2 regions of the Variovorax sp. FG153 genome follow, and region 1 is predicted to be linked to the other one. Evidence: riboswitches for the same ligand, from Rfam matches in the RefSeq annotation. Region 1 holds a riboswitch; the other holds the start of a gene.

Evidence for each region. Region 1 has a riboswitch for manganese ahead of ACODT0_RS28205 (TMEM165/GDT1 family protein). Riboswitches for the same ligand answer to the same signal wherever they lie in the genome.
Region 2: another riboswitch for manganese. It lies ahead of ACODT0_RS09940 (TMEM165/GDT1 family protein); the one in region 1 lies ahead of ACODT0_RS28205 (TMEM165/GDT1 family protein).

Annotation. Positions count from the first base shown of each region.
Region 1 covers NZ_JBMDKG010000032.1:29,567-44,115, reverse strand. Annotated here, with positions in the region: gene ACODT0_RS28265 (TRAP transporter large permease) at 1-268, shown strand, start outside; gene ACODT0_RS28260 (LysR family transcriptional regulator) at 270-1,127, opposite strand; gene ACODT0_RS28255 (tautomerase family protein) at 1,216-1,593, shown strand; gene ACODT0_RS28250 (MerR family transcriptional regulator) at 1,629-2,012, shown strand; gene ACODT0_RS28245 (alpha/beta hydrolase) at 2,097-3,029, shown strand; gene ACODT0_RS28240 (VOC family protein) at 3,035-3,439, opposite strand; gene ACODT0_RS28235 (SDR family NAD(P)-dependent oxidoreductase) at 3,453-4,205, opposite strand; gene ACODT0_RS28230 (AraC family transcriptional regulator) at 4,353-5,039, shown strand; gene ACODT0_RS28225 (helix-turn-helix domain-containing protein) at 5,045-5,233, shown strand; gene ACODT0_RS28220 (IclR family transcriptional regulator) at 5,259-6,062, opposite strand; gene ACODT0_RS28215 (alpha/beta hydrolase family protein) at 6,261-7,754, shown strand; gene ACODT0_RS28210 (tripartite tricarboxylate transporter substrate-binding protein) at 7,831-8,820, shown strand; gene ACODT0_RS28205 (TMEM165/GDT1 family protein) at 8,839-9,411, opposite strand; yybP-ykoY riboswitch at 9,422-9,592, opposite strand; gene ACODT0_RS28200 (indolepyruvate ferredoxin oxidoreductase family protein) at 9,688-13,191, opposite strand; gene ACODT0_RS28195 (IlvD/Edd family dehydratase) at 13,211-14,549, opposite strand, start outside.
Region 2 covers NZ_JBMDKG010000006.1:169,858-184,406, reverse strand. Annotated here, with positions in the region: gene ACODT0_RS09965 (KpsF/GutQ family sugar-phosphate isomerase) at 1-870, shown strand, start outside; gene ACODT0_RS09960 (KdsC family phosphatase) at 870-1,418, shown strand; gene lptC (LPS export ABC transporter periplasmic protein LptC) at 1,415-2,062, shown strand; gene ACODT0_RS09950 (SDR family oxidoreductase) at 2,073-2,861, shown strand; gene rbp (RNA-binding regulator) at 2,932-3,459, opposite strand; yybP-ykoY riboswitch at 3,726-3,833, shown strand; gene ACODT0_RS09940 (TMEM165/GDT1 family protein) at 3,924-4,487, shown strand; gene metX (homoserine O-succinyltransferase MetX) at 4,644-5,804, shown strand; gene metW (methionine biosynthesis protein MetW) at 5,801-6,388, shown strand; gene ACODT0_RS09925 (IMPACT family protein) at 6,405-6,992, shown strand; gene ACODT0_RS09920 (ion transporter) at 6,937-7,890, opposite strand; gene ACODT0_RS09915 (bactofilin family protein) at 8,047-8,571, shown strand; gene ACODT0_RS09910 (DUF72 domain-containing protein) at 8,572-9,474, opposite strand; gene ACODT0_RS09905 (M20 family metallopeptidase) at 9,570-11,081, shown strand; gene ACODT0_RS09900 (alpha/beta hydrolase) at 11,078-11,941, shown strand; gene ACODT0_RS09895 (DUF4132 domain-containing protein) at 11,952-14,549, opposite strand, start outside.

The DNA.
Region 1 (14,549 bases):
CCCGGCGATCGTGCTGTTCGGCCCGCTGCTGTTTCCCATCGCGCGCCAGCTCGGCATCCACGAGGTGCACTACGCGATGGTAGTGGTGCTGTCGATGGGCCTGGGCCTGTTCGCGCCGCCGCTCGGCGTGGGCTACTACGCGGCCTGCGCGATCGGGCGCGTGCAGCCCGACGCGGGGATCGGGCCGATCGTGGGGCACATGCTGGCGCTGCTCGCCGGGACGATCATGGTGGCGGCAGTTCCGTGGCTGTCGATCGGCTTCCTCTGAACTAGCTTCGCACCACGCTGCGAAAGGCCACCGACAGCGCCTCGAGCGCCGCGCGCGGCCGCCCTTCGCCCACGCGCGTGTGCAGCAGCACCGGCAGGCGCGGCAACTCGGGCAGCCCGAGCCGCGCGCCCACCTCGACCGCGCCGAAGGGCAGCATGCGCGGCGCCAGCGCGGCCACGCCGAGGCCGGCCATGACCGCGGCCGCGACGGCGGCGACGCCACCGCCGACGAAGACCTCGGTCCAGGGCATGCGCGCCTCGTCGAGCAGTCGCGCGGCCAGCGCGCGCACGCCGCAGGGCTCGGCCATGGTGGCCAGCGGCAGCGGCTCGCCCGCGCGGTGCTGCCAGGTCGGCGCCGCGAACCAGCCGAACCGTTCTTCGGCCAGCAGCTCGCCGTCGTTGCGGCCCGCATGCAGGCGCACGATCACGGTGTCGAGTTCGCGCCGGTCGAAGCTCTGCAGCAGCTCGCCCGAGGAGCCGATGCGGATCTCGATCAGCAGCTGCGGGTCCTGCGCGTTCATGCGCGCGATCAGCGCGGGCAGCTCGGGGCCCGCCACGTGGTCGCTGATGCCGATGGTGAGCCGCTGGCGCGCCTGGGCGAAGGCGCCGAGCGCGCGGTCGTGCACCGCCAGCAGCTCGCGCGCATGTTCGAGAAAGGCCGCGCCCTTGGCCGACAGCTCCACGTGCCGCGGCGTGCGCTCCACCAGCCGGCAGCCGAGCCGCTCCTCGAGCCGCTTGAGCTTGAGACTGATGCCGGCCTGCGTGGTCTGCAGCGCCTCGGCCGCGAGCGTGAAGCTGCCGAGTTCGACGATGCGGATGAAGGCCAGGACGGCATCGAGATCGAGGGGGCGCGCAATCATTTCAAGAAATTGTCGTTGATATAAATATCCATAGCAATTTCGTATGACTAGCATCGTCCGACATCACCACCCCCTTGAAGGAATCACGATGCCCATCAGCCATGTCTTCCTGCGTGCCGGCAAGCCCGAGGCCTATCGAACGGCGATCCTCGACGGCCTCGGCCGCGCGCTCAGCGACGCGCTCGGCGTGTCCGAGGACAACCGCTTCATGACGCTCAGCGAGTACGAGCCCGCGAACTTCCGCCACGGCAATGCCTACGGCGTGACGCGCAGCGACGACGTGGTCTACATCCGGATCACGGTGTTCGACAGCCGCAGCGCCGCGCAGAAGCAGGCGCTGTTCCGGCGGCTCGCGGAACTGCTGGCCGAGAGCCCCGGCCTGCGCGGCGAAGACCTCTTCGTGAACATCGTCGACTCGCCGAAGGAGAATTGGTCGGTGGGCCATGGCCTCGCGCAGTTCGCCTGAGGCCCGGCCGAAGAGATCCACGATGGAGACATCCCATGCTCGATATTGCAGAGGTCGCGCAGCGCGCAGGCCTGGCGCCTTCGGCGCTGCGCTTCTATGAACGGCGCGGACTGATCGAATCCGCGGGCCGCACCGGCCTGCGGCGCGCCTACCGGCCCGAGGTGGTCGCGCGGCTGGCGCTGATCCTCTGCGCGAAGTCGGCCGGCTTCTCGCTCGCGCAGATCGGGCGTTTCCTCGCGTCCACGCCCAAGGACGTCGAGCTGCGTCGCAGCATGGCCAAGCGCGCCACCGAGCTCGACCACGAGATCGAGCGGCTGCAGACCATGCGCGACAGCCTGAAGCACGCGGCCGTGTGCACGCATGCCTCGCTGGTCGAATGCCCGAAGTTCAAGGCCAACTTCCGCGAGCTGGTGCGTTAGCAAGAAAACTTCGAAGAAGCGCTTGACTTGAACCGAAGTTCAAGTCGTAGATTGGCTGTCCCCTTCACCACCGGAAGACAGGACATGCCGCTTCATCCCCAGGCCCAGGCGCATCTGGATCGCCTCGCCGCCACCCGCTTCTCCGACATGCACACGCTCGCGCCCGACGCGATCCGGCAGGGCATGCGCCGCATGCTCGCGGCGCTGCCGCCCGGCGCGCCGGTGGCCTCGGTCGCCGACCGGCGCATCGACAGCGCGGTGGGGCCGCTCGACGTGCGCATCTACCACCCGTCGCCGCAGCAGGTGCTGCCGGTCATCGTGTTCTTCCACGGCGGCGGCTTCGTGCTCGGCGACCTCGACACGCACGACGGCCTCGCGCGCGCGCTCGCCGTGGCGACGCAGGCGGTCGTGGTCTCGGTGGCCTATCCGCTGGCGCCCGAGCACAAGTTCCCGGCCGGTGTCGACGCGGCCTTCGCGGCCACCGCCTGGGTGGCCGAGCATGCGGCGCAGCTCGGTGCCGACGGGCATCGGCTCGCGGTCGCGGGCGACAGCGCCGGCGGCAACCTCGCGGCGGTGGTCGCGCTGAAGGCGCGCGATGCCGCGGGACCGCGGATCGCGCACCAGCTGCTGATCTATCCCGATGTCGATTTCCGCCGCATCAACACCTCGATCCAGGCCTATGCGGGGCAGTACGGCAACATCGGCCGCGAGATGCAGCACTGGTTCATGGATCACTACCTCGACGACGCGGCACTGAAGACCCATGCGCTGGTCTCGCCGCTGCTGGCCGGGGACCTGCGCGGACTGCCGCCGGCCCATATCGTCACGGCCGAGTTCGATGCGCTGCGCGACGAAGGCGAAGCCTATGGCGAGCGCCTGCGCGAGGCCGGCGTGCCGGTCAACGTGAAGCGCTACGACGGCATGATCCACGAGTTCATGCGCTGGCCCTTCGACGCCACGCGCGAGGCGCTGGCCGATGCCGCGCGGGCACTGCGGTCCACGCTGTTCGCTGCATAGCGGCCTTAGCGCGGGGGATGCTGCCAGCTCTTGTGGACGAACTCGAGGCTGTGGCCGTCGGGGTCGAACACATTGGCCGCGTAGTAGCGCGGGTCGTAGTGCAGGCGGGCCCCCGGTGCGCCGTTGTCGCGGGCGCCGGCGGCCATGGCCGCGGCATGGGCCGCGTCGACTTCCGCATGGCTCGCGGCGACGAAGCCCACATGCACCGCCTCGCCGTTCACCGGGCCCTGCCGCAGCCAGAAGAACACGCGCCCCCGGGCGCCGAAGCCCTTCAGGTCGGGATGGCCGGGCGGGCCGTCCTTGCCCACGTAGTCGTGCTGGTGGGCGATGCCCAGCGGTGCGAGCGCGGCGGCATAGAAGTCGATGGAGCGTCGCACGTCGCTGACGGACAGGAAGATGTGGTCGAGCATGGGCGGCGCCGTATCAGATGTTGTAGCCGCCGGCCACCTCGATGGTCTGCGCGTTGATCCAGGCATTGTCGGCGGACAGCAGTCCCGCGATGACGCGGCCGACGTCGTCGGGCCCGCCGATGCGGCCGAGCGCGGTCTGCGCGGCGAGCAGGGTCTCGAACTCGGGGCTCTGGTCGAGCGCCTCGCTGGTCATGTCGGTTCGGATGGCGCCCGGCGACACGGCATTGGCGCGGATGCCGCGCGCGCCGAACTCCTTGGCCATGTAGCGCGTGAGCACCTCCAGCCCGCCCTTGAAGGCCGCATAGGGCGCAACGCCCGGTGTCGCGACACGCGTGGTCGCGCTGGTGAGGTTGACGATGTGGCCGCCGTCGGCCATCAGCGGCAGCAGCGCCTGGGTCAGGAAGAACGGGCCCTTGAGATGCACGTCGAGCAGGCCGTCGAACTCGGCCTCGCTGACCGAGGCGATGGGATTGAAGAGGCCGTAGCCCGCGTTGTTGACCAGCGCATCGAAGCTGTTGCGCTGCCATGTCGCTTCGAGCGTTGCCGCAACCCGGTCGCGAAAGCCGGCGAACGACGCGACCTTGCCCACGTCGAGCGCGAGGGCCGCGGCCTTGCCACCCTCGGCTTCGATCGTTCGCACGAGCGCCTCGGCGCCGGCCGCGTGGCTGTTGTAGGTGAGGATCACGCCCATGCCGCGCCTGGCGGCCTGCAGGGCCGTGCTGGCGCCGAGGCCGCGGCTCGCGCCGGTGATGATGACGATGTTCATGCGTGCTTTCGTTGAATCGGTGATGCATCGACGATAGGTGGCGGCCCGCATCGCGGCCTGCCCATTCCTGCCCCGGGCCTGCCCAGAACTGCCGCGCCGGCACGCGGGCACTTGCGGCGCACGGGGCGGTGCGATCTGATGCAGGCCATGGAAGAACAACTGACGGAACTCCGCGACCTGGCCGCCCATGCGCGCAACCGCCTCACGGAGACCGGCATTCCGCGCGTGGCCATGGTGCAGGGGAAGATCCCCGAGCACGAGCTCAACGCGGTCTACGACCCGATGGTCAACCTGGTGCTGCAGGGCGGCAAGTCGATGACCGTGGGCGAGCGCACGCTGGACTACGGCCCGGCCACCTATTTCGTGATGTCCATCGAGCTGCCCGCGGCCGGCACGGTGCGGCCCGCGCCGGGCGGCGAGCCCTATCTCGCGGTGGCCCTGAGCCTGCAGCCGGCGGTGATCGCGGCGCTGATCGCCGACCTGCCGCCGATCGCGCTCGCGCAGAAGCCCGAGGCCGGCTTCTCGGTGGCCGCCGTCACGCCGGACCTGATGGATGCCTGGGTGCGCATGCTGCGGCTGATGCGGCGGCCCGCCGACATCCCGGCGCTGGCCCCGGTCTACGAGCGCGAGATCCTCTATCGCGTGCTGCAGGGACCGCAGGGCGCGATGCTGCGCGGCATCGCCATGCCCGACAGCGCCCTCTCGCGCGTGAGCCGCGCGATCCAGCGGATCCGGCGCGACTTCGCGCAGCCGCTGCGCGTCGAGGCGCTGGCGCGGCAGGCCGCGATGAGCGCGTCGGCCTTCCATCGGCATTCAAGGCCGCGACCTCACTGAGCCCGGTGCAGTACCAGAAGCGCATCCGCCTCTTGCAGGCGCGCACGCTGCTGGTGGCGCATGGCCGGAGCGTGAGCTCGGCCGCCTTCGAGGTCGGCTATGAGAGCGCCACGCAGTTCAGCCGCGAATATGCGCGCGCCTTCGGGCTGCCGCCGGGGCGCGACGCGGAACGGATACTGGCCGGGAACGCCTGAGCGCGCACCGCGGGCTCACACCTTGTCAGTGGTCGTCCGCGCGCACGAAGGACTCGAGCACCTTGACCATGCGCGCGAGCTGCGGGCCGATGTCCTGCTCGAGCAGCTCGCGGCCGAAGCGGCTGGCCGAGCCGCCGACGTTGAAGGTCACGACGTTGCCGTCGGCCTGCCGGATGGCCGCGCCCACGCCGCTGATGTCGCTCTCCCAGCCGCGCACGACCATCGTGAAGCCGCGTTCGCGCCAGTGCGCGAGCGAGGTCTCGATGGCCTGCTGCGTCTGCGGCCAGCGCTCGCGGTCGGCCAGCCGGATCTCGCCCAGCAGCCGCTCGCGCTCCTTCGCATCGAGCGCGCAGAGGTAGGCATGGCCCATCGCCGAGCGCGCCACGGGCAGCCGTGAGCCGATGTCCAGGCCCAGCGACAGCGGCGCGCTCGAGCGGCAGTTCTCCACGTAGAGCATCGACAGCCCGTTGCGGATGCCGAGCGACACCGAGGCGTCGTAGCGGTCGGCCAGGTCCTGCATGTAGGGCCGCGCGATGCGCCGCAGCTTGAGGTTCGACACCATCGTGATGCCGAGCGCGACCAGGCCGTCGCCATGCGCGTACTTGCCGGTCTCGCGCGAGTGGCGCAGGTAGCCGGCGACGACGAGGGTGTAAGCGAGCCGCGCGATCGTGGGCTTGGGCAGGCCGGTGCGGCGCGCGAGCTCGGTGCTGGTGAGCCATTTCTCGTCGGGGCCCCAGGCGGCCAGGATGTCCAGGCCGCGCGCCAGCGCGGTCACGAAGCGCGGACTGTCGGCGCCCTCCTCGAAGTCGATCTGCTTGGTGCGGCCCATGTTGGCTTTGTAAATTTAATTTCGTTGGACGGAATTATATTTTCAGCGCTTGGAAACGGTTCATGGAATTCCCTATACGAGAGAAGCGCGAGCGGAAAGATACTCGCCGGCGTTCGAAAGAACATTCCATAAATCTAATTCCGCTGAACGAAATTAAAGGATTCACGCGGAACCCATCCAACACGCAGGAGACATCTCGTGAAGTTCCATCGCCATCCGGGCCGCCGCGCCACCGTTCTCTCGCTCATCGCCGCCGCGACGCTGGCCGCATGCGGCGGCGGTGGCGGCGATTCGTCGGGCGCCAGCGCCACGGCGCTGGCCGCCGCCATCGCCGCGCAACAGGCCGGTGCGGGCGGTGCGGGCGCCGGCAATCCCCCGGCACCACCGCCCCCGGCGGCGCCCCAGCCCGAGGAAACGCGCGCGCAGGACAGCCGCCAGTTCACGGTCGACGAGACCAAGCTGCCGTTCGCCGCACTCTCGGGCGCGCCCGACACCGACCGCTGGTGGGGCGTGCTCGAGGGCGCCGGCTACCGCGTGGAAGTACCGAAGAACTGGAACGGCATGCTCGTGATGTACGCGCACGGCTACGGCGGCACGGGCCCGGTGGTGAGCGTCAGCGATCCCACCATCCGCGCGCACCTGATCGCCCAGGGCTACGCCTGGGCCGCGTCGAGCTACACCAAGAACTACTACGACGTGCGCGCCGGCGTCGAGGACACCAACGCGCTCGCGCTGGCCTTCCAGCGCATCGCCTCGCAGAACGGCCGCACGCTCGATGCACCGCGCAAGACCTACATCGTCGGCCAGTCGCTCGGCGGCCACGTGGCCGCGGCCGCGGTCGACGCCGAGGCGCTGGAGACGGCCAACCACAAGGTGCGCTATGCCGGCGCGGTGCCGATGTGCGGCGTGCTCGGCGACATCGAGCTCTACAACTACTTCGGCGCCTCGCAGATCGCGGCGCAGCAGCTGGCGGGCCTGCCCGTCACCGGTTGGCCTGTGAGCAACTGGAACGACCTGCTGCCCGTGGTGCGCAACGCGCTGTTCACGCGCTTCCCGAGCGCGACGACCGCGCAGGGCGAGAAGTACAAGGCCATCGTCAAGAACCTCACGGGCGGCGAGCGCCCGATGTTCGATGCCGGCTTCGCGGGCAGCATGAACGCCACCGTGTGGGGCACCTTCGGCCGCGACGGCACCATCAACGGCATCCTCAACCGCGACGGCTACGACACCACCGGCATCGTCTACCAGCTCGACAACGACCCGGCGCAGAACGCCGAGGAGATCACCTTCAACCAGGGCGCCTACCGGCTGCATGCCGACCCCGAGTCCAACCGGCTGCGGCGCGACGGCCTGCGCTGGTTCCCCAAGTCCAATGCGCGCATCGACGTGCCGGTGGTCACCATCCACACGCTGGGCGACGTCTACGTGCCGTTCAGCATGGAGCAGATCTACAAGCGCCGCGCCGATGCGCTGGGCACCTCGAAGTGGCTCGTGCAGCGCGCGATCCGCGGCATCAGCCACTGCGACTTCACGACCGAGGAGCAGACCCAGGCCTTCGACGCGATGACGAACTGGGAGCAGAACGGCGTGAAGCCGGCCGGCGACGAGGTGCTCGACGCCGCGACCGTGGCGCGCGCCGACTACGGCTGCAAGTTCTCCTCGGCCAGCCGCGGCGGTTGCCCCGCGCCCTGACGGCGCCGGCGCGGCCCGTCCCTTTCGCGGGGCGGCCGCGCCGCCCTTCCCGTTTTCTTCGTTCGCACGTCCTGCCATGAAACAACCCACCCTCACCCGCCGTGCGCTGCACGCCCTGCTGCTGGCCGCCGGCCTCGCCGCCGCTCCCGCCTTCGCGCAGTCCGATGCCTTTCCGGTGCGGCCGATCCGCGTGCTGATCGGCTTCACCGCCGGCGGCTCGACCGACGTGCCCTTCCGCGTGCTGGCCGAGAACGCTTCGAAGATCCTCGGCCAGCCGGTGATCATCGAGAACAAGCCCGGCGCGGGCGGCGTGCTGCCCGCGCAGACCATGCAGGCCACCGCGCCCGACGGCTACACGCTCGCGCAGGTGCCGCTGCCGGTGTTCCGGCTGCCCTACACCACCAAGCTCAACTGGGACCCGGCCAACGACCTGAGCTACGTGATCGGCCTCGCCGGCTATTCCTTCGGCCTGGTGGTGCCCGCCGATTCGCCGATCAAGTCGATGCGCGAGTACCTCGCCTATGCCAAGGCCAACCCGGGCCGCCTGAGCTACGGCACGCCGGGCGCGCTCACCACGCTGCACCTGACGATGGAAGCGATCGCGATCCAGGCCGGCGTGGAGTTCAATCACGTGCCCTACAAGGGCAACTCCGAATCGCTGCAGGCGGTGCTCGGCGGCCACGTGATGTCGGTGGCCGACACGCCGGGCTGGGGCCCGTACGTCGACCAGGGCAAGCTGCGGCTGCTGTCGACCTGGGGCGAGACTCGCTCGAAGAAATACCCGAACGCGCCCACGCTCAAGGAGTCGGGTATCGACATGGTGCAGGCCTCGCCCTTCGGCCTGGTGCTGCCCAAGGGCGCGAACCCGAAGGTGGTCGCGATCCTGCACGACGCCTTCAAGAAGGCGATGGAGATGCCCAACTACCAGGAGTCGCTCGCCAAGTTCGACATGGAGACCTTCTACATGGACAGCGCCGCCTACAAGCAGTACGCGGTGCGCACCATGAAGACCGAGAAGGCCGTGATCGACAAGCTGGGCCTGGGCACGGCGGGCGCCGCCAAATAGGCGGCCGCTCGCCGGGGCTCAGAACAGGTTGCCGACGTTGAACAGCGTCAGCAGCCCCAGCACGCCGAAGATGACGGCGGCCACGCCGTGCACCAGCCGCATCGAGACCTTGGCCGCGATCTTCTCGCCGAGGAAGACCGCGGGCGCGTCGGCCAGCATCATGCCCAGCGTGGTGCCGATCACGACCTGCACCACGTCGGGATAGCGCGCGGCCAGCGCCACGGTCGCGATCTGCGTCTTGTCGCCCATCTCCGCGAGGAAGAAGGTGACGACCGTGGTGCCGAAGGCGCCGAAGCGGCTCTTCGTCTTCGCGGCATCGTCGTCGATCTTGTCGGGGATCAGCATCCACGCGGCCATGGCCAGGAACGAGGCGCCGATGACCCAGCGCAGGATGTTCGGCCCCATGGCCTGGGCCACCCAGCCGCCGAGCGCGCCCGCTGCGGCATGGTTGACGACAGTGGCGGTGAAGATGCCCGCGACGATCTGCCAGGGTTTGCGAAAGGTCGCGGCCAGGATGATCGCGAGCAGTTGGGTCTTGTCGCCCATTTCCCCGAGCGCGACCACGCCCGTGGATACGAGTAAGGCTTCCATGATGAAAAGAGAACTCCTGGGCCAGCGACGCGAAGACCACGCCACTTCCCGGCCCATACCGAGGTGACGTGGTCAAAGGTCTTGCCAGGCTCTGAAGCTGCTCGCGCCATGGCCGAAAGGCCAAGTGTGTTGACGCGGGCTCCTGCGTTGCGCAGGTCAGCTACTCCCCAATGACTGAGGGCGCGATCTTAGTCGTGGGCAGCGAATCGCCCGCGCCTTTTCGATGAATGTCCCCTTGTCGAGAGCGAGTTGCATTACCGCGACGGTTTCGAGGCGTCATGCGGCACGCGCCTGTTGCTCGCCGGCCAGCGCCAGTTCCCGCAACAGCGCTTGCCGCGTCGCAGCCGCCTTCTCGGCCTGCGCCTCGCGCACATGGCCGTATCCCCGGATCGACTGGGGCAGCGAGGCCAGCTTCGTCACGATGGGCAAGGTCTCGGCACGCAAGTCGGACAGGGCCACGCGCATGTCGTCTTCGTACTGCGCCAACAGCCGGCGGTCGAGTGTGCGTTCCGCCGCCTTGCGGAACGGATCGAGCCAACTTCCCCGGAGGCCGCGCATCCGCGCCATGCATTTCATCGCCAGCAGCACCCAGGGTCCCGCGTCGCCCTTGACGGGCTTGCCGCTGTGGACGTCCTTCCGCGCGAAGGGCCAGACCCCGAGGTGGAAGCGCAGCCGGATCGGGCCCTCGAACTCCTGCGCCAGTGCCGATCGAAAGTCGGGGTGCGTGAACAGGCGGGCGACCTCCCACTCGTCCTTGGTCGCCAGCAGCCGGTGGTAGTTGTGCGCCACGGCCCTGGCCAGGGCATCTCCCGCATGGAGCGCTGCTTCCAACCGACGCGCCTTCTCCACCAACGCCCTGTAGCGCTGCACATGCAGTTCGCCGCTGTGCGCGCGCAGGTGTTCGATGCGATGCGCGACGGTCTGGTCGAGTCCCCGGGTCTGCCGCGGCATGAAGGTGATGACCTGCGTCGGCTGTTCGGCCTTCAGGTGGCGCTCCACCGCCGGTCGGTCGTGGGCGACGCGTCGCCCCCAGAGGAACGCTTCCTTGTTCATGGCCACGGCCACGCCGTTGAGCTCGATGGCCCGCTCGATCGCGGCTCGTCCCAGGGGAACGAAGCCGCGCTGCCAGGCCAGGCCCAGCATGAACATGTTGATGCCGATCGGATCGCCGACCAGCGCGGTGGCCATGCGCTCGCCATCGATCAGCACGAGATCGGCCGTGCCCGCCGCGGCCTCGATGCGCTCGATCAGCATCTTCGGGTCGAGCTGCCAGTCGGGATTGCGCGCGAAGTCGCTGGTCGGCACGAGGCCGGTGCTCACCACCGCGCGGCCGCGACCGGCCGGCAGCCGTGTCAGCGATTCGTCCGAGGCCGCGACGACGAGGTCGCAACCGATCAATGCATCGGCTTCGCCCTCGGCGATGCGCGTGGCATGCAGCATCCCCGGCTCGGGCGCGAACCGCACATGCGAGGTCACGGCGCCGTACTTCTGCGAGAACCCGGTGACATCGAGGTTGGAGCTGTAGCGGCCCTCCAGATGGGCGGCCACGGCCAGGGTCTGGCCGATGGTCACCACGCCCGTGCCGCCGATGCCGGAGATCAGCACGCTACAGGCGCGTTGCAGCGGTGCGATGTCGGGCTCGGGCAGCGCCTGCGTGTACGGGCGCGGCGATGCCGCCTGGGCCTCGACGCGCGCCGCGGCACGGCGCGGCTTTCCGCCCTCGACGCTGACGAAGCTGGGGCAGAAGCCCTCCACGCACGAATAGTCCTTGTTGCAGCTTCCCTGGTTGATGCGGCGCTTGCGGCCGAGCTCGGTCTCCAGCGGCTCGATCGACATGCAGTTCGAAGCCACGCCGCAATCGCCGCAGCCCTCGCACACGGCGGGGTTGATGAACAGGCGCCGGTCGGGATCGGGCAGCTTGCCGCGCTTGCGCAGCCGGCGCCTTTCCGCCGCGCAGGCCTGGTCGTACAGGATCACCGAGACGCCGGGGTATTCGCGGAACTCGCGCTGCACGGCGTCGAGGGCCGTGCGGTCGTGCACGGCCACGCCGTCGGGCAACTTCACCGCGGCGTAGCGCCGCGGCTCGTCCGTGACGACCGCCATCTTGAGGATGCCCTCCGCCGCGAAGCCCGCGAGGATCTGCGGCGGGCTGAGGTTGCCCTCGACCGCCTGCCCTCCGGTCATGGACACGAAGCCGTTGTACAGGACCTTGTAGGTGATCGGCACCTGCGCCGCGACGGCCTGCCGAATCGCCAGGTAGCCCGAGTGCGCCAGCGTGCCGTCGCCGATGTTGGCGAACACATGGCGCTCGGCGGTGAAGGGTTGCTGGCCGAGCCACATCACGCCTTCGGCACCCATGTGCGACCAGGTGGTGGTCTGCTGCGGGTTCACCAGCAGCGCCATGCTGTGGCAGCCGATGCCGGCCAGCGCGCGGCTGCCTTCGGGTACCTTGGTCGAGCGGTTGTGCGGGCAGCCCGAGCAGAAGCCGGGCACGCGGTTCGGCCCCGGCACCTTCGCGGGTGCGCCCGTGCACTGCGCGGGCACGGGCACCTCGCGGCCCAGCACGCGCGCCAGCACTTCCGTCACCCGTATCGGCGAGATCTCGCTGGCATTCGGAAAGGCGACGTCGGCAGGGCCCGATTCGAAGAGCCCGCCTTCGAACAGCTTGCCCACGAGGCGCGGTGCATTCGCACTGCCGTAAAGAATGGTGCGCACCTGGTCTTCGAGGATGGGCCGCTTCTCCTCGACCACGACGATGGTGTGCAACCCTTGCGCGAACTCGCGCACGATCTCCGGATCGAGCGGCCAGACCAGTCCGATCTTCAGCAGCTTGAGGTCGGCGAACCCGCCCACGGTTGCCTCACTCTCGCGCCCCAAAGCCTGCAACACGTCCTGCCAGGCCTTGCCCGCCGCGATGACGCCGACACCCGCCCCGGCAGGGTCCGCGACGATGCGATTGAGGCGGTTCGCCCGGGCATAGGCGAGCACCGCGCCATGCTTGTGGTTGTAGAGCCGGTCCTCCTGCGGAAGCGGCATGTCGAAGCCGCGGATGTTGTAGCCCGCGCCGAACGGGTCCACCGGCCGGCTCGGTGCCTCGGGCACGGTGATGAGAGGAGCATCCGTCCCCACGTAGACCGATCCCCCGCCCTCGACGACGTCGGTCACGACCTTCATGCCCACCCAGCAGCCCGAGAAGCGGCTCATGGCGATGCCGTGCAGGCCGTAGTCCAGCAGCTCCTGCGTGTTGGAGGGATAGAGCACCGGCATGCCGACCGCCATGAGGATCGGATCGGAGAAGTTGGCGACCGAGGAACTCTTCGCGCCGTGGTCATCGCCCGCCAGGCACAGCACGCCGCCCTTGGGCGAGGTGCCGGCCTGGTTGGCATGCCGAAGCACGTCGCCCGAACGGTCCACGCCCGGGCCCTTGCCGTACCAGATGCCGAACACGCCATCCACGCGCGCGCCCGGAAAGGTCCCCACGTACTGCGAGCCCCAGATGGCGGTGGCGGCCAGGTCCTCGTTTAGGCCGGAACGGAACACCACGTTGGCAGCCTTCAGTTGCTTCTCGGCAGCCCACAGCTCCATGTCGTAGCGGCCCAGCGGCGAACCGCGATAGCCCGAGATGTAGCCGCCCGTGTTCCAGCCGGCCGCCGCATCGCGCGCGCGCTGCTGCAGCGGCAGGCGCACCAGCGCCTGGATGCCGGTCATGTAGACCCAGCCGTCATCGACGCCATAGCGGTCTTCGAGCGCCGCGACGTCACGTACCAATGCAATGTTCAAGATCCGTCTCCTGTGGGTTTCAGTGCTGGGCGGCCGGCACGTCGCTGCCGCTGCGGCCCACCAGGAATTGCAGGTCGCAGCCGTCATGGGCCTGGTTGACGGTGTCGACGTACAGCCTGACGTAGCCGCGCGTAGCCATGGCGGCGGGCGGCTTCCACGCGGCCAGCCGCTGCTGCAACTCCTGCTCGGACACGAGCAGCTCGAGCCGCCGGGCCTCGACGTCGAGCTCGATCAGGTCGCCGTCGCGCACGACGGCAAGGGCGCCGCCCACGGCCGCTTCGGGCGACACGTGCAGCACCACGGCACCGAACGAGGTACCGCTCATGCGGGCGTCCGAGATGCGGACCATGTCCGTCACGCCCTGCTTCAGCAGCTTGGCGGGAATGGGCAGCATCCCCAGCTCCGGCATGCCCGGAAAGCCCTTGGGGCCGCAGTTCCGCAGGACCATGACCGAGTCCGCATCGATGTCGAGATCGGGATCGTCGACACGCCGGGCGAGGTCGTCCTGGTTCTCGAACACGACCGCGCGGCCCCTGTGCTTGAGCAGGCGCGGCTCGGCGGCCGAAGGCTTGATGACTGCACCGTTCGGGCACAGGTTGCCGCGCAGGATGGCCACGCCCGAGGTCGCCATGAAGGGCTTCGCCACGCTGTGGATCACCTCCGGGTTCCAGCAGACGGCGCGGGCGTTGTTCTCGGCCAGCGTCCTGCCGGTCACGGTCAGCGCATCGCCGTGCAACAGGCCCGACTCGCACATGTCGCGCAGGATCACGGGCAGCCCCCCGGCCTCATGGAAGTCCTGCATCAGGTAGCGGCCCGAGGGCTGGAGGTTGAGCAGCGTGGGCACGTCGCGTCCGACCCGGTGCCAGTCCTCGATGTCGAGCGGGACTTCCATGCGCCGCGCCACCGCCGTGAGATGGATGACGGCATTGGTCGATCCGCCGATGGCCGCGTTGACCGCGATGGCGTTCTCGAAAGCCTCGCGGGTCAGCACCTTGTCGAGCCGGAGGTCCTCGCGCACCATGTCGACGATGCGGCGGCCCGCCATGCGCGCGAGCACGCGGCGCCTGGCATCCACGGCGGGAATCGATGCGTTGTCGGGCAGCCCCACGCCGAGCGCCTCGACCATCGACGCCATCGTCGACGCCGTTCCCATCACGTTGCACACGCCCACCGAGCGGGTGAGGCAGCCCTCGGCCTCCTCGAAGTCCTCGTTGACGGCGCGGCCGGCGCGCAGGTCCGCCGCCAGGTTCCATGCATCCTTGACGCCGAAGGACTTGCCGCGGAAGCTGCCGTTGAGCATGGGCCCGCCGGACACGCCGATGGTCGGCAGGTTGACGCTGGCGGCGCCCATCAGCAGC
Region 2 (14,549 bases), on a different contig from region 1:
GCCGTGCGCAAGATCCTCGAGGTGCGCGGCCGCGTGGTCGTGATGGGCATGGGCAAGAGCGGCCACGTCGGCCGCAAGATCGCCGCCACCCTGGCATCGACCGGCACGCCCGCGATGTTCGTGCACCCGGCCGAGGCCAGCCATGGCGACCTCGGCATGATCAAGGCGGTCGACCTCGTGCTCGCCATCTCCAACAGCGGCGAGGTCGAGGAGCTCACGGTGATCCTGCCGGTGGTCAAGCGCCAGGGCGTGCCGCTGATCGCGATCACGGGCCGCGCCGATTCCACGCTCGCCCGGCACGCCGACATCGTGCTCGACGCGGGCGTCGCCAAGGAAGCCTGCCCGTTGAACCTCGCCCCCACCGCGAGCACCACCGCCCAGATGGCGATGGGCGACGCACTGGCCGTGGCGCTGCTCGATGCGCGCGGCTTCGGCTCGGAGGATTTCGCACGCTCGCATCCGGGCGGGGCCCTGGGGCGCAAGCTGCTCACGCATGTGAGCGACCTCATGCGTACCGGCGCCGACGTGCCGCGCGTGGCGCCCGAGGCCAGCTTCAGCGAGCTGATGCGCGAGATGAGTTCCAAGGGTCTCGGTGCCACCGCGGTGGTCGATGCCGAGGGCCGCGCCATCGGCATCTTCACCGACGGCGACCTGCGCCGGAGGGTCGAGACCGGCGGGGACCTGCGCGGCCTCACCGCGGCCGAGGTCATGCACCGTGGCCCGCGCACGCTGCGCGCCGACGCGCTGGGCGTCGAGGCGGCCGAACTGATGGAACAGCACCGCATCACCAGCGTGCTGGTGGTCGATGCCGGGGGCCTGCTGATCGGCGCCCTCAGCATCAACGACCTGATGCGCGCGAAGGTCATCTGATGCCCTTCGAATTCCAGCCAGAGACATTGCTCGCCGCGCAGGACATCCGCATCGCCTTCTTCGACATCGATGGCGTGCTGACCGACGGCGGCGTCTACTTCACCGAGCACGGCGAGACCCTCAAGCGCTTCAGCATCCTCGACGGCTACGGCCTGAAGCTGCTGCGCAAGGCCGGCATCCTGCCCGCGGTGATCACCGGGCGCGATTCCAAGCCGCTGCGCGTGCGGCTCGAGGCGCTCGGCATCGAGCACGTGCGCTACGGTACCGAGGACAAGCTGCCGGCCGCCGAGGCCATGCTGCAGTCGCTGGGCTTCGGCTGGCCGCAGGCCGCGGCCATCGGCGACGACTGGCCCGACCTGCCGGTGCTGGGGCGCGTGGGCTTCGCGGCGGCGCCGGCCAATGCGCACGTCGAGGTGCGCGACGCCGTGCGCTACGTGACCCGCGCGCGCGGCGGCGAAGGCGCGGCGCGCGAATTCTGCGATCTGCTGGTCACGGCCAGCGGACAGTACCGGCGCCTGCTCGACGTCGCACGGAACACCGCCCTATGAAGCAGGCCTGGAACCTCCTGCGCGACGTCCTCGATCGCGTCACCATCTACCTGCCGATCATCCTGACGGCCGCGGTCGCGCTCGGCACCTACTGGCTGGTGCGCAATGCGCCCAAGCTGCTCGAGCCGACCGCCAAGGTCGCGCCCACCCACGAGCCCGACTACTTCATGCGCGGCTTCGTCATCAAGAACTTCCTGCCCAGCGGCGACCTGCGCAGCGAGCTGTTCGGCAAGGAAGGCCGGCACTACCCCGACACCGACACCATCGAGGTCGACGAGGTGCGCATGCGCTCGGTGTCGCCGCAGGGCTTCACCACCCACGCCACCGCCAACCGCGGGCTGTCGAACTCCGACGGCAGCGAGATCCAGCTGTTCGGCAACGCGGTCGTCATCCGCGACGCCGCCGTCGGCGCCAACGGCAAGACCTCGCCGCGCCTGGAGTTCCGTGGCGACTTCCTGCATGCCTTCCTCGACACCGAGCGCGTGCAGTCGAACAAGCCCGTCACGCTGATCCGCGGCACCGACCAGTTCACCGCCGACACGATGGACTACGACAACCTGACCGGTATCGCCAACCTCAACGGCCGCGTGCGCGGCACGATGGTGCCCTCGGCCAAGGCGGCCGGCACCGCGGGCAAGCGCTGAGCGCCGCGCCATGACCGCCGCGCCGTCGCCCCTCGTCTTCATCACCGGCGCCTCCAGCGGCATCGGCCAGGCGCTGGCCGCGCGCTTCTACGACGCGGGCTACCGGCTGGCGCTGGTCGCGCGCCGCACCGGCGAGATCGAAGCCTGGGCCACCGCGCGCGGCCTCGACCGCGGCCGCTACCTGATCTACAGCGCCGACGTGGCGCGCACCGACAGCATCGTGGCGGCCGGCGTCGCCTGCATCGAGCGCCAGGGCCTGCCCGACGTGGTGATCGCCAATGCAGGCATCAGCGTGGGCATCGACACCGCGGAGCGCGAGGACCTCGACGTGCTGACGCAGACCTTCGCCACCAACAACGTCGGGCTGGCCGCCACCTTTCACCCGTTCGTGCGCGCGATGAGACAGCGCGGCAGCGGGCGGCTGGTCGGCATCGCGAGCGTCGCGGCCATCCGCGGACTGCCGGGGCACGGCGCCTACTGCGCGAGCAAGGCCGGCGTGGTCGCCTACTGCGAGAGCCTGCGCGGCGAGCTGCACGGCAGCGGCGTCAAGGTCGTGACCCTGCTGCCCGGCTACATCGACACCCCGCTCACGCAGGGCAACCGCTACGGCATGCCGTTCCTGATGAAGCCCGAGGCCTTCGCCGACCGGGCGCTGGGCGCGATCGAGAGCGGCGCCAGCTATCGCGTGATTCCCTGGCAGATGGGCGTGATCGCCAAGATCATGCGCATGCTGCCCAATGCGCTGCTCGACCGCGCGGTGCAGGGACGCGGACGGAAGAAGCGGCGCGGCGAAGGCTGAACCCGGGCCGCGTCGGCCGCGGCAACGAAAAAGGCTCCCGAAGGAGCCTTTTGTCTTTGTTGGAAAGCGATCAGTAGCCGCTGTTGCCGCCGCCACCGTAGCCGCCGCGACCACCGCCGCCGCCGCCACGCGGGCCGGCGCCGTAGGGGCTGCGGAAACCGCCATCGCCACCACCGCCGCCGCCACCACTGCGGCCACCGCCGCCGTAGCCACCACCGCCGCCGCTGCGACCGCCGCCACCACCGCCGTAGCCGCCACCACCGCCGCCACCGTAGCCACCGCCACCACCGCCGCCATAACCACCGCCGCCGCCGCCGTAGCCGCCGCCACCGCTGCGCGGGGGACGTGCTTCCATCGGACGGGCTTCGTTGACGACCACGCTGCGGCCGCCCAGGGGTTGGCCGTTCATGCCGTTGATGGCGGCCTGTGCTTCCGCTTCACTGCCCATCTCGACGAAGCCGAAGCCCTTCGAGCGGCCGGTATCGCGTTCCATCATGACCTTGGCGCTGGTCACAGCACCGAACTGACCGAATGCCTGCTCCAGATCACCGTCGCGCACCGAGTAAGGCAGGTTGCCGACGTACAGTTTGTTGCCCATCAAGGGACTCCTATAAACACATCAAGAAAAGCGATGGAGTCCCGATTAGCATCACTCAAACGAGAGCCGCCGAGTCGCGCGAAACTGTCCGATCACCCAGTGCCTCCAGCCCGAAATGAAAAGGGAGGCTCGTGCATTATGGGTGAAATACAAGAAATGCAAGCAGGAATTTGCTTCTTGCGGTAGCACGGATTTTGCCTATTGGAGTTAGCGCACGCTTACTAACCAAGCCCCGCACCGGGCCTTTGACACTTAAGGGTTAGAATTCGTCCGTCATTGGGGAGTAGCCGCCTTCCGTCTACGAGAAGGGCCCGCGTCAACAGACTTGTCCTGCCCCACACAGGACATGGCGCGGGCAGTGAAGAACAACACCTGGCGAGACCATTGACCGTGCAACTTCGGGAAATTTGGCCGAAGGTGTTGCACGGTCAATTGCGTCCCTTCGGCCAAGGAACCGTTTTTTCATGGAAGCTTTTCTCGTCGCGACCGGTGTCGTCGCGCTCGCCGAAATGGGCGACAAGACCCAGTTGCTCGCCCTCCTGCTGGCAGCCCGTTTCAGAAAACCCTGGCCGATCGTGGCGGGCATCTTCGCCGCCACCGTCATCAACCATGCGCTCGCGGGCGCGGTCGGCAACTGGATCACCCACTGGCTCGGCCCCGACATCCTGCGCTGGATCCTCGGCGGCTCCTTCATCGCGATGGCGATCTGGATGCTGATCCCCGACAAGCTCGACGACGACGATGCCCCGCGCTCCTCGCACTTCGGCGTCTTCGGCACCACGGTGGTCGCCTTCTTCCTCGCCGAGATGGGCGACAAGACGCAGATCGCCACCGTGATGCTCGCGGCGCGCTTCACCGAGGCCTATTTCTGGGTCGTGGTCGGCACCACCTTCGGGATGATGCTGGCCAACGCGCCCGTGGTCTGGCTCGGCGACCGCATCGTCAAGCGCGTGCCGATCAAGCTCGTGCACTCGATCTCGGCCGTCATCTTCCTGGTGCTGGGCGTGGTCGCGCTGATCGGCTGGTAGCGCCGCCGTCCAAAGCCCGGGGCCTGCCGTCCCGGGCCCGCGGCGATATACTGCCGCTCGCGCCGATTTGCTCCAGCTTGCGGGCGCTTGATAAATACAGCTAAAGACGGATGCCGTGACCCGGCTCGTTTTTGGCGAGGCCGGGTTTTTCATTTCATGTCCTCGTTGGTCGTCACTCCCCAGTCGATGCAGTTCGCGGGCCCGCTGGCCCTGCGCAGCGGCGCGACCATCGGCAGCTACACGCTCGCCTACGAGACCTACGGCACGCTCAATGCCGAGCGCAGCAATGCGGTGCTCGTGTGCCACGCCCTCAATGCCTCGCACCACGTCGCGGGCGTCTACGAGGGCCAGGCCCGCTCCGCGGGCTGGTGGGACAACATGGTCGGGCCCGGCAAGCCGCTGGACACCGACCGCTTCTTCGTCATCGGCGTCAACAACCTCGGCTCCTGCTTCGGCTCCACCGGGCCGATGCACGTGAACCCCGCGACCGGCCGCGTCTATGGCGCCGACTTCCCGGTGGTCACGGTCGAGGACTGGGTCGACGCCCAGGCCGCGCTGCTCGACGCGCTCGGCATCCGCACGCTCGCGGCGGTGATGGGCGGCAGCCTCGGCGGCATGCAGGCGCTGTCGTGGACGCTGCAGTACCCCGAGCGCGTGCGCCACGCGGTGGTGGTTGCGAGCGCGCCCAACCTCACGGCCGAGAACATCGCCTTCAACGAGGTGGCGCGCCGCGCCATCGTGACCGACCCCGATTTCCACGGCGGCCACTTCTACGAGCACGGCGTGATCCCCAAGCGCGGCCTGCGCATCGCCCGCATGATCGGCCACATCACCTACCTCAGCGACGACGTCATGAACGCGAAGTTCGGGCGCCTGCTGCGCAACGCGGTCGAGGGCGAGGCGGCTCGCGACGACGCGGCCTATCGCTACTCCACGCAGGAGATCGAGTTCCAGATCGAGAGCTACCTGCGCTACCAGGGCGACAAGTTCAGCGAGTACTTCGACGCCAACACCTACCTGCTGATCACGCGCGCGCTCGACTACTTCGACCCCGCGCGCGAACACGGCGGCAACCTCACGGCCGCGTTCGCGCGCGCCAGCGCCAAGTTCCTGCTCGTGAGCTTCAAGACCGACTGGCGCTTCTCGCCCGCGCGCAGCCGCGAGCTGGTGAAGGCGCTGCTCGACAACCGCCGCAACGTGAGCTACGCCGAGATCGACGCCCCGCACGGCCACGACGCCTTCCTGCTCGACGACGTGCGCTACATGGGCGTGGTGCGTTCCTATTTCGAGCGCGTGGCCCAGGAGACAGCATCGTGAGCGACAACGACATCCAGCGCCACATCGCCGCGCTCGTGCCCGAGGGCTCGCGCGTGCTCGACCTCGGCTGCGGCGACGGCGCCCTGCTCGCGCTGCTGCAGCGCGAGCGCGGCTGCACCGGCTACGGCGTCGAGATCGCCGACGGCAACGTGCTGCAGTGCATCCGCCGCGGCGTCGACGTGATCCAGCTCAACCTCGACGAGGGCCTGGCGATGTTCGACGACGCCACCTTCGACGTGGTGCTGCAGATCGACACCCTGCAGCACCTGCGCAATGCCGAGGTGATGCTGCGCGAGACCGCGCGCGTGGGCCGCTTCGGCATCGTGGCCTTCCCCAACTTCGCGCACTGGCCCAACCGCATCAGCGTGGCGCGCGGCCGCATGCCGGTCACGCGGCGGCTGCCCTACCAGTGGTACGACACGCCCAACATCCGCGTGGGCACCTTCAAGGACTTCGAGGTGCTCGCGCGCAAGAACAACCTGCGCGTGCTCGATGCCTTCGGCCTGCAGGACGGCCGCGACGTGCGCTGGCTGCCCAATGCGCGCGCCAGCACCGCCGTGTTCAAGTTCGAGCACGGGGGCTGAAGGCGCCCCGCCGCCCATGGCGTTCACGCTCGCCCAGCCGGTCCACAGCGAACTGCTGATCAAGAAGAGCCGCTTCATCGGCTGCGTGCAGTCCGTGCCCGACCGCGAGGCGGCGCTGGCCGTGGTCGCCGCGCTGCGCGCCGCGCACCCGGGCGCGGCCCACGTGTGCTGGGCGCTGATGGCCGGCGGGCAGTCGGCGGCCAACGACGACGGCGAGCCGGGCGGCACCGCGGGCCGGCCGATGCTCGAGGTGCTGCGCCACCAGCAGATCGAGGGCGCGCTCGCGACCGTGGTGCGCTATTTCGGCGGCGTGAAGCTGGGCGCGGGCGGCCTGGTGCGCGCCTACACCGACAGCATCGCGCAGGCGCTGGCCGGCGCGACCCTGGTGCCGCTGGTGCGCCAGCGCACCCTGCGCTGCGAGGTGCCCTATGCGCTAGAGGGCCTGGTGCGGCGCGAACTGGCCGCGGCCGGCGCGGTGCTCGAGTCGGTGGCGCACGCCAGCACGGTGGCCTTCGTCTTCGCGCTGCCCGAGACCGCGGCCGAGGCCTTCATCGCGCGCCTCGACGATGCTGCCCAAGGGCGCGTCGCCTGGCCGCGGGCGTGAGCCGCTTGCGCGGCACGGCGGGCGCGGCTGCTTCGTCGGGCGCCAGCGCCGTCATCGCGAGCACGCCGCGCGGCGCCAGCGGCAAGGCCGCCGCAGTGCCTTCGTCGTCGTAGGGGCGGCGCGCCATCTCGGCCGTCACGATGCCGGTGGGCACCGCGAGCACGCCCCAGCCCAGCAGCATCATCACCGAGGCGATCGCGCGGCCCAGGTCGGTCTTGGGCACCAGGTCGCCGAAGCCCACCGTGGCCATGGTCGAGATCGCCCAGTACACCGCCACCGGGATGCTGGTGAAGCCGTGCTGCGGGCCCTCGACCACGTACATCAGTGTGCCCATCACCAGCACCACCAGCATCACGAAGCCGACGAACACGATGATCTTGCGGCGGCTGGCCGCCACCGCCGAGACCAGCGCGCGGTACTCGGCCGAATAGCGCGAGAGCTTGAAGATGCGGAACACGCGCAAAAGCCGCAGGATGCGCACGTCGATCAGGTAGGCGAGTTCGGGCGTGAGCACGGCCAGGAAGGTCGGCAGCAGCGCCAGCAGGTCGATCACGCCGTAGAAGCTCAGCGCATAGCGCAGCGGCCGCTTCACGCAGGCCAGGCGGCCCAGGTACTCGAGCGTGAAGAGCGCGGTGAAGCACCATTCGAGCACGCCGAAGACCGAGCCCCAGCGCAGGTGGATGGCCTGCACGCTGTCGAGGATCACCACCGCCACGCTGGTCACGATCACCGCGATCAGCACCAGGTCGAACAGCCGGCCCGCGCGCGACTCGGATTCGAAGATCACCGAGAACAGCGAGCGGCGCCAGCCATGCTCGGGCTTGCCGAAGCGCGCGTCGCCGGCCGCGGCCTCGGCCGTGAGGGAAGCGATGGTGTCTCTCGAGAGGAAGGTCGTCATGGTGGCGGATTGTCCGACGCGCCCATGGTTGGCACCGTCGCCGAATCGGGCGATGATGGCGGGCGATCGATTTATTCGGTTACGCCTCTTGCGCAATGAAGTGCAAGAGGTACCGGGTGCATTCTTACGATAGTCGTTTTCATGAGGAGCTCTCTTTTGGCCACTTCTTCCTCCCCTTTCTTCGGCAAGCGCGACCGCGAAAACGATGCATTGACCTCCAGGCCCGCGCCGCTCGTGGGCTCGGGCACCAACCTCTCGGGCTCCCCCGTCAATCCCTCCTCGTTGACCGCCCAGGCCGGCCTCAATGCCGCCTCGGCCGCCGCACCCGCAGCCAAGGAAGGCGGCAGCAAGCTCACCGTCGGTCCCAACATCAAGCTCAAGGGCGTCGAGATCACCGACTGCGACACGCTCGTGGTCGAAGGCCTGGTCGAGGCCACGATGGATTCGCGCCTGATGCAGATCGCCGAGCAGGGCGAGTTCAAGGGCTCGGCCGAGATCGACATCGCCGAAATCCGCGGCGTGTTCGACGGCAACCTCACGGTGCGCGAGAAGCTCGTGATCCATTCGACCGGCAAGGTCACGGGCAAGATCCGCTACGGCAAGATCGTGATCGAGGAAGGCGGCCAGATCTCGGGCGAGATCAGCTTCGGCGCGAAGCCGGCGGGGCAAGCCGCGGCCTGATCAGGCTTTCTTCGAAGCCGCTCCGGTCTTCGCTTTCCTGGCCGCCGTGCCAGCCGCCTTCTTCGCGGCAGCCGGCGGCTTCGGCGTTCTGGGCGTCTTCGGTGCCGCTGCCGGTTCTTCCGCCGGCGCCGGCGGTTCCCAGCCCAGGCGCTTGAGCAATTCCGCCGCCGCCGCCGGTGCGCGCTCCTTCGCGCCGTTGATGAAGTAGACGAACACCTCGCGCGGCTTCGCGGCCGTTCCGGCCCAGCCCTGCGCGCGCTCGGCCCAGTCGTCGAGCGCCTTCGGCGCATAGCCGGTCTTCTGCTTCGCGTCGGCCATCATGAGCCGCGCATAGGCGAACTCGCCCTCGGGCTCCTCGAAGGACGGGAACTTGTCCGCGTCGGTGAAGACGGTCGACACCTTGTGCTTCTTCGCGAGCGCCTTGTAGGCCGGCACGATGAAGCTCTCGTGGCGCACGTCCATCACGTGGCGCAGCGGCGTGCTGCCCTCCTTCTTCGGCAGCAGCTCGAGGAAGGCCTCGAAATCCTCGGCATCGAACTGCTTGGTCGGCATGAACTGCCAGACGATCGGCCCGAGCTTGGGGCCGAGCTCGGTCACGCCGCTGTCGATGAAGCGCCGGATCGATTCGCCCGCGGTGGAAAGCAGCTTGCGGTTGGTCGCGAAGCGCGAGGCCTTCATCGAGAACACGAAGCCCTCGGGCGTGTCGTCGCGCCACTTGCGGAAGTTGTCGGGTTTGAACGTGCTGTAGTAGGTGCCGTTGATCTCGATCGCGCTGACGTGGCGGCTCGCGTAGTTCAGTTCCTTCGCGTGCGCGAGCCCCTTGGGGTAGAAGTTGTCGCGCCAGGGCTCGTAGGTCCAGCCGCCGATGCCCACCTTGATCCGAGTCGTCGATGCCTTGCTCACGTCGCCCTCCAGGTTGATCGACCGCACTCTACGCGCCCGCGGCCATGGGCGCAAAATGCGGCTTTTGTCTCGCCACCCCACCGCGGAGAACCCCGATGAACGCTCCCCTGCACCGCGAAATTCCCGCCGGCCTGCTCGACGCCGAGCGGGCCCTGTCCGACGTCACCGCCCAGTGGGACGGCGACATCGTGCGCCAGCTCACCGACTACATCGCCATTCCGGCCAAGTCGCCGGGCTTCGACAAGGACTGGTCGGCCCACGGCCACCTCGAGACCGTGCTGCGCAATGCCGCCGCCTGGGTCGAGGCGCAGAAGGTCGAGGGCCTGAAGCTGGAGATCGTGCGCCTCGAGGGCCGCACGCCGGTGCTGTTCTTCGAGGTGCCCGCCACCGGCACCGACATGCGCGAGACCGTGCTGATGTACGGCCACCTCGACAAGCAGCCCGAGTTCACCGGCTGGCGCAACGACCTCGGCCCCTGGACGCCCAAGTACGAGAACGGCCTGCTCTACGGCCGCGGCGGCGCCGACGACGGCTACGCGGTCTACGCCAGCATCGCGGCGCTGCAGGCCATCAAGCGCCAGGGCACGGCCCATCCGCGCATCGTCGGCCTGATCGAGACCTGCGAGGAGAGCGGCTCCTACGACCTGCTGCCCTACGTCGACGCGCTGCGTCCGCGCCTGGGCGAGGTCGAACTGGTGATCTGCCTTGATTCGGGCGCCGGCAACTACGACCAGCTGTGGCTCACCACCTCGCTGCGCGGCATGGCCAGCGGCACGCTCAAGGTCGAGGTGCTGACCGAGGGCATCCACTCGGGCGATGCCTCGGGGCTCGTGCCCTCGAGCTTCCGCATCATGCGCCAGGTGCTCGACCGCCTCGAGGACAGCGCCACCGGCCGCCTGCTGCCCGCGAGCTTCCATTGCGAGGTGCCGCCCGACCGGCTGGCGCAGGCCAAGGCCACGGCCGCGATCCTCGGCGAGGAGGTCTACAAGCGCTTCCCGTGGGCGCACTACGACTGTGGCGGCTCCACCATGTTCGCGCTGCCGACCACCACCGACCCGGTCGAGGCGCTGCTCAACCGCACCTGGAAGCCCACGCTGTCGGTGACCGGCGCCGAGGGTTTCCCGGCGCTGAAGGATGCCGGTAACGTGCTGCGTCCCTACACCGCCTTCAAGCTCTCGCTGCGGCTGCCGCCGCTGGTCGACGCGACCGAGGCGGTCGCCAGCCTCAAGACGCTGCTCGAGGACAACGCGCCCTACCAGGCGCGCGTCACCTTCGAAAGCCACGGCGGCGCCACCGGCTGGAACGCGCCCACCATCACGCCCTGGTTCGAAGACGCGCTCAACAAGGCCTCGCGCGCGCACTTCGGCGCCTCCTGCGGCTACATCGGCCAGGGCGGCACGATCCCGCTGATGAACATGCTGAGCGCCGGTTTCCCGACCGCGCAGATGATGGTCTGCGGCGTGCTCGGCCCGAAGAGCAATGCCCACGGCCCGAACGAGTTCCTGCACGTGCCCTACGCCAAGAAGCTCACGGCCGCCGTGGCCGAGGTGATCGCGGCGCTGCCGGCCGCGCACCGCGCCGCGCAGGAAGCACCGGCGGCCGCGTGAGCCCGCGGGCCGCGTTGCCCGAGCCGCAGCGCGTGTCGCTCGCCGCGCCCGGCGGCGAAACGCTGGTGCTGCGCCGCCTGCCCGCGCCGGGCCCGGCACGCGCCGTGGTGGTGCTGGTGCACGGTCTCGGCGAGCATGCCGGCCGCTACCACGCGCTGGCCGAGCGGTTGCATGGCTGGGGCTTCGCCGTCTGGGCTCACGACCACCATGGCCACGGCGCCTCGAGCGGCGCGCGCGGCGGCCTGCCGAGCGAGCTGCGGCTGGTCGACGACCTCGCGCTGGTGATCGACGATGCGCGCGCCGCCAACCCGGGCCTGCCGCTGGTGCTGCTCGGGCATAGCCTGGGCGGACTGGTCGCGGCGAGCCTGGTGGCGCGCGGCGTGCGGCCGGTCGATGGGCTGGTGCTCTCGTCGCCGGGGTTCGACCCGGGCTTGAGCGGCGTCCAGAAGCTGCTGCTCGCGGTGCTGCCGCGCATCGCGCCCAACCTGCGCGTGGGCAACGGGCTCGACGACAACTTCCTCTCACACGACCGCGCCGTGGTCCAGGCCTACCGCGACGATCCGCTGACCCACGACCGTATCGGCAGCCGGCTCGCGCGCTTCCTGGCCTACGAAGGCGAGACCGTGCTGCGCGTGGCGCCGCGCTGGCCGGTGCCCACGCTGCTGCTGTACGCGGGCGACGACCGGCTCGTGAAGCCGGCCGCGAGCCGGGCCTTCGCGCAGGCCGCCGCGGCCAGCGGGCAGGTCGAGGCGCATGGCTTCGAGACGCTCTATCACGAGCTCTTCAACGAACTCGAGGCGCAGCCGGTGTTCGATGCGCTCGAGCGCTGGCTGGAGCGGCGCTTTCCCGCCGCGGCCTGAGCGCGGGCGTTCAGGGCGCCGGCGCCCACACCGCGCGCTGCAGGTCGCGCTCGACCTCGCTCCACGCGATCGGCGCCACGTCGCCGAGGCAGCGGCCCTCGGCGCCCTCGAGCGCGACGCTCGCCACCGTCTGCTGCGTTTTCGGATCGACCGCGCCCTGCACGTACCAGCCCTCCTCGACCTGCAGCCAGATCGCCAGGCCCTCGCCCACCGGCTTGCCGAAGCGATGGACCATTCCGCCGTCGCCGACCGCGCGCTGCCAGCCACGCGCTTCCAGGCCGAGCAGGCCGGCATTCGTCACCGTGCGGCCGGTCCACTGCGGCAGCGCGCGTTGCGCGCGCAGCGCCGGGTCGAGCGCGAAGTGCGCCCGCGCGAGCTGCTCGAAGGGCTGCACGATCTCGTAGTCGGCCAGCACCGAGGCCCAGGCGGTGGCCAGCGCGGGGTCGCGCGCCGCGAACTCGAGCGGGTGCGCGATGCCGATGCGCGCGCCCTCGTCGTCGGGCAGCGCGAAGGGATCGTCGTGCGGATCGACCAGCTCGCCCTCGGCGCTCACGCGGAAGCTCGCTGCGAGTTCACCGCTCTCATCGAACAGCCCCCACACCAGCTGCCGGACGAACACGCGCATCACCGGATGCCGCACCAGGAAGGCCATGAACTCGCCGTGCGTCCAGCGCCGCTGCTCGCACATCGCGGTCTCGAGCCGGCGCAACTGCGTGGCCGCGACGGTCTTCGCCAGCTTGCGCAGTTCCTTGAGCTGCTCGGTCGCGGCGGCGGCCAGCGCCGCATCGTCGGCGGCATTGGGCTTGGGCAGCGCCTTCAGCGGCTTGCCCGCGGCGTCGCGCAGCAGCGGCTGCAGGCGGTCGTCCATCCGCAGCGCAAAGCGCCGCGGGCCGAAGTCCAGCGCCAGGCCCGCGCGCGCATCGAGCCCGAGCTCGGGCACCGTGCGGTCGGCCAGCTGCGCCAGGCTCAGGCCGCGCTGCGCCGCCACCTCGTCGAGCAGCGCCAAGGCCCGCGCGTTGAGGTCGGCGTAGCGCGTCTGGCGCGCGAGTTCTCCCAGGTGCATCAGCGCGGCGTCGCTGCCGATCTCGCCGAGCATCGCGAGCGCGTCGTAGGCGCGCACGCGGTCGAGCGCCGCGCGCCACTGGCGCAGCAGGCTCGCGAGCTGGCGCGCGGTCTCGTCGTCGCCGAGGCGGCCCTGCAGCGCGAACATCCAGCGCTCCTTGCTTGGCCGGCCATTGCCGATCCACCAGGCCAGCAGCGCGCGTGCGAAACGCGCCAGCGCCTCGGGCGCGACCGCGGCCTGCAGCGCCGCGAGGCCGGGGTACGGCGTCTCGGGCTGGCCGAGCGCCATCGTCATCAGCACGTCGGGCAGCAGCGACAGGGGCAGCGCCCGCGTGGCGTCCTCGGCGAGCACCAGGCGCGGCAGGGTCGACAGCGGCAGTGACTTCGGCAGCACCGGCAGCGTCTCGGGCAGCAGGTGTTCGGGTGCGATGGCGAGCAGTTGCGACACGGCCTCGGCCGCGGCCGGGCCGTAGGCCATGGCTTGCGCATGGACCGCATCGGCATGGCCGGCTTCGTGCAGCCAGCGCAGCGCGGCCTGCGCCGCATCGCGTGCGATGCCCGGTGCGCCGAGCGCGTCGGGCACGAGGCCGCGCGCGGCGGTCGCGGGATAGCGGCCGAGCCAGGCGCAGGCTTCCTGCCGCACCCAGCGGTTGCCGTGGAAGCCCTTGGCGATCAAGGGCGCGAGCCGGTCCCATTCGATCACCGCGGCCAGCTCGAACATGGCGCGCGAGCCCTGCTTCAGATAGGGCGGCAGGCCCGGCAGCGCGGCGGTGCCGAAGCGATGCAGCAGCGGCCGCAGATAGCCCGCGTCGCCCATGGAGTGGCTGGCGGGTGGCAGCCGCGCGAACACCGCCATCGCCAGCGGCTCGGGCAATTGCCAGAGCTGGTCGCCGCAGCTCCACGAGTCGCCGGGCGGCTTGCCGAAGTCGTCCGCCGACAGGCTGGTGCCGTGGTCGCGGATCGCGTCCTCGATGCGCTCGGCCTTCAGGCCCAGCATCCACAGCGCCTTGCGCGGGCGGTCCCAGGCCCGGGCCTCGGGCGGCGGCTGCGTCGTGTGGTGCGGACGTGGGTACTCGGCCAACTGGCGTTCGCCGCGCTGCCGAGCCTCGCGCACTTCATCGGCCAGCCACTGCGCGGGTTCGCCGCTGACCGGGGGATGGCGCCGCGGCACCGCGTGCTGCCAGTGCAGCCGCGCGGTCTGTTCGACGGCATCGAGCGCCAGCACCGGGATCTCGGGCAGCGCCTGCCTGTCCTTCCAGGGCGGTGCGCGCAGGAAGGCCGGCCACTGCGCGGCTTCGGCATCGGCCAGTCCGCCGCCGTCGTCGGCCTGCAGCCGCGCGAGCGCCTTGCGCCGGGGCTCGTCGCAGGCGGCTTCGAGCGGCGCCTGCCATTCGGGATGCGCGGCCAGCAGCTCGAGCACCAGCGCGGCGCCGGCCTGGTGGCGCGACGGGTTGGCGGCCAGCAGTTCGCGCAGTACCAGCAGCGGCCAGCGCTCGGCCTGCTTCGCGAGCGCCGTCTTGCATTCGGGATGCCGAACCTGGCCCGC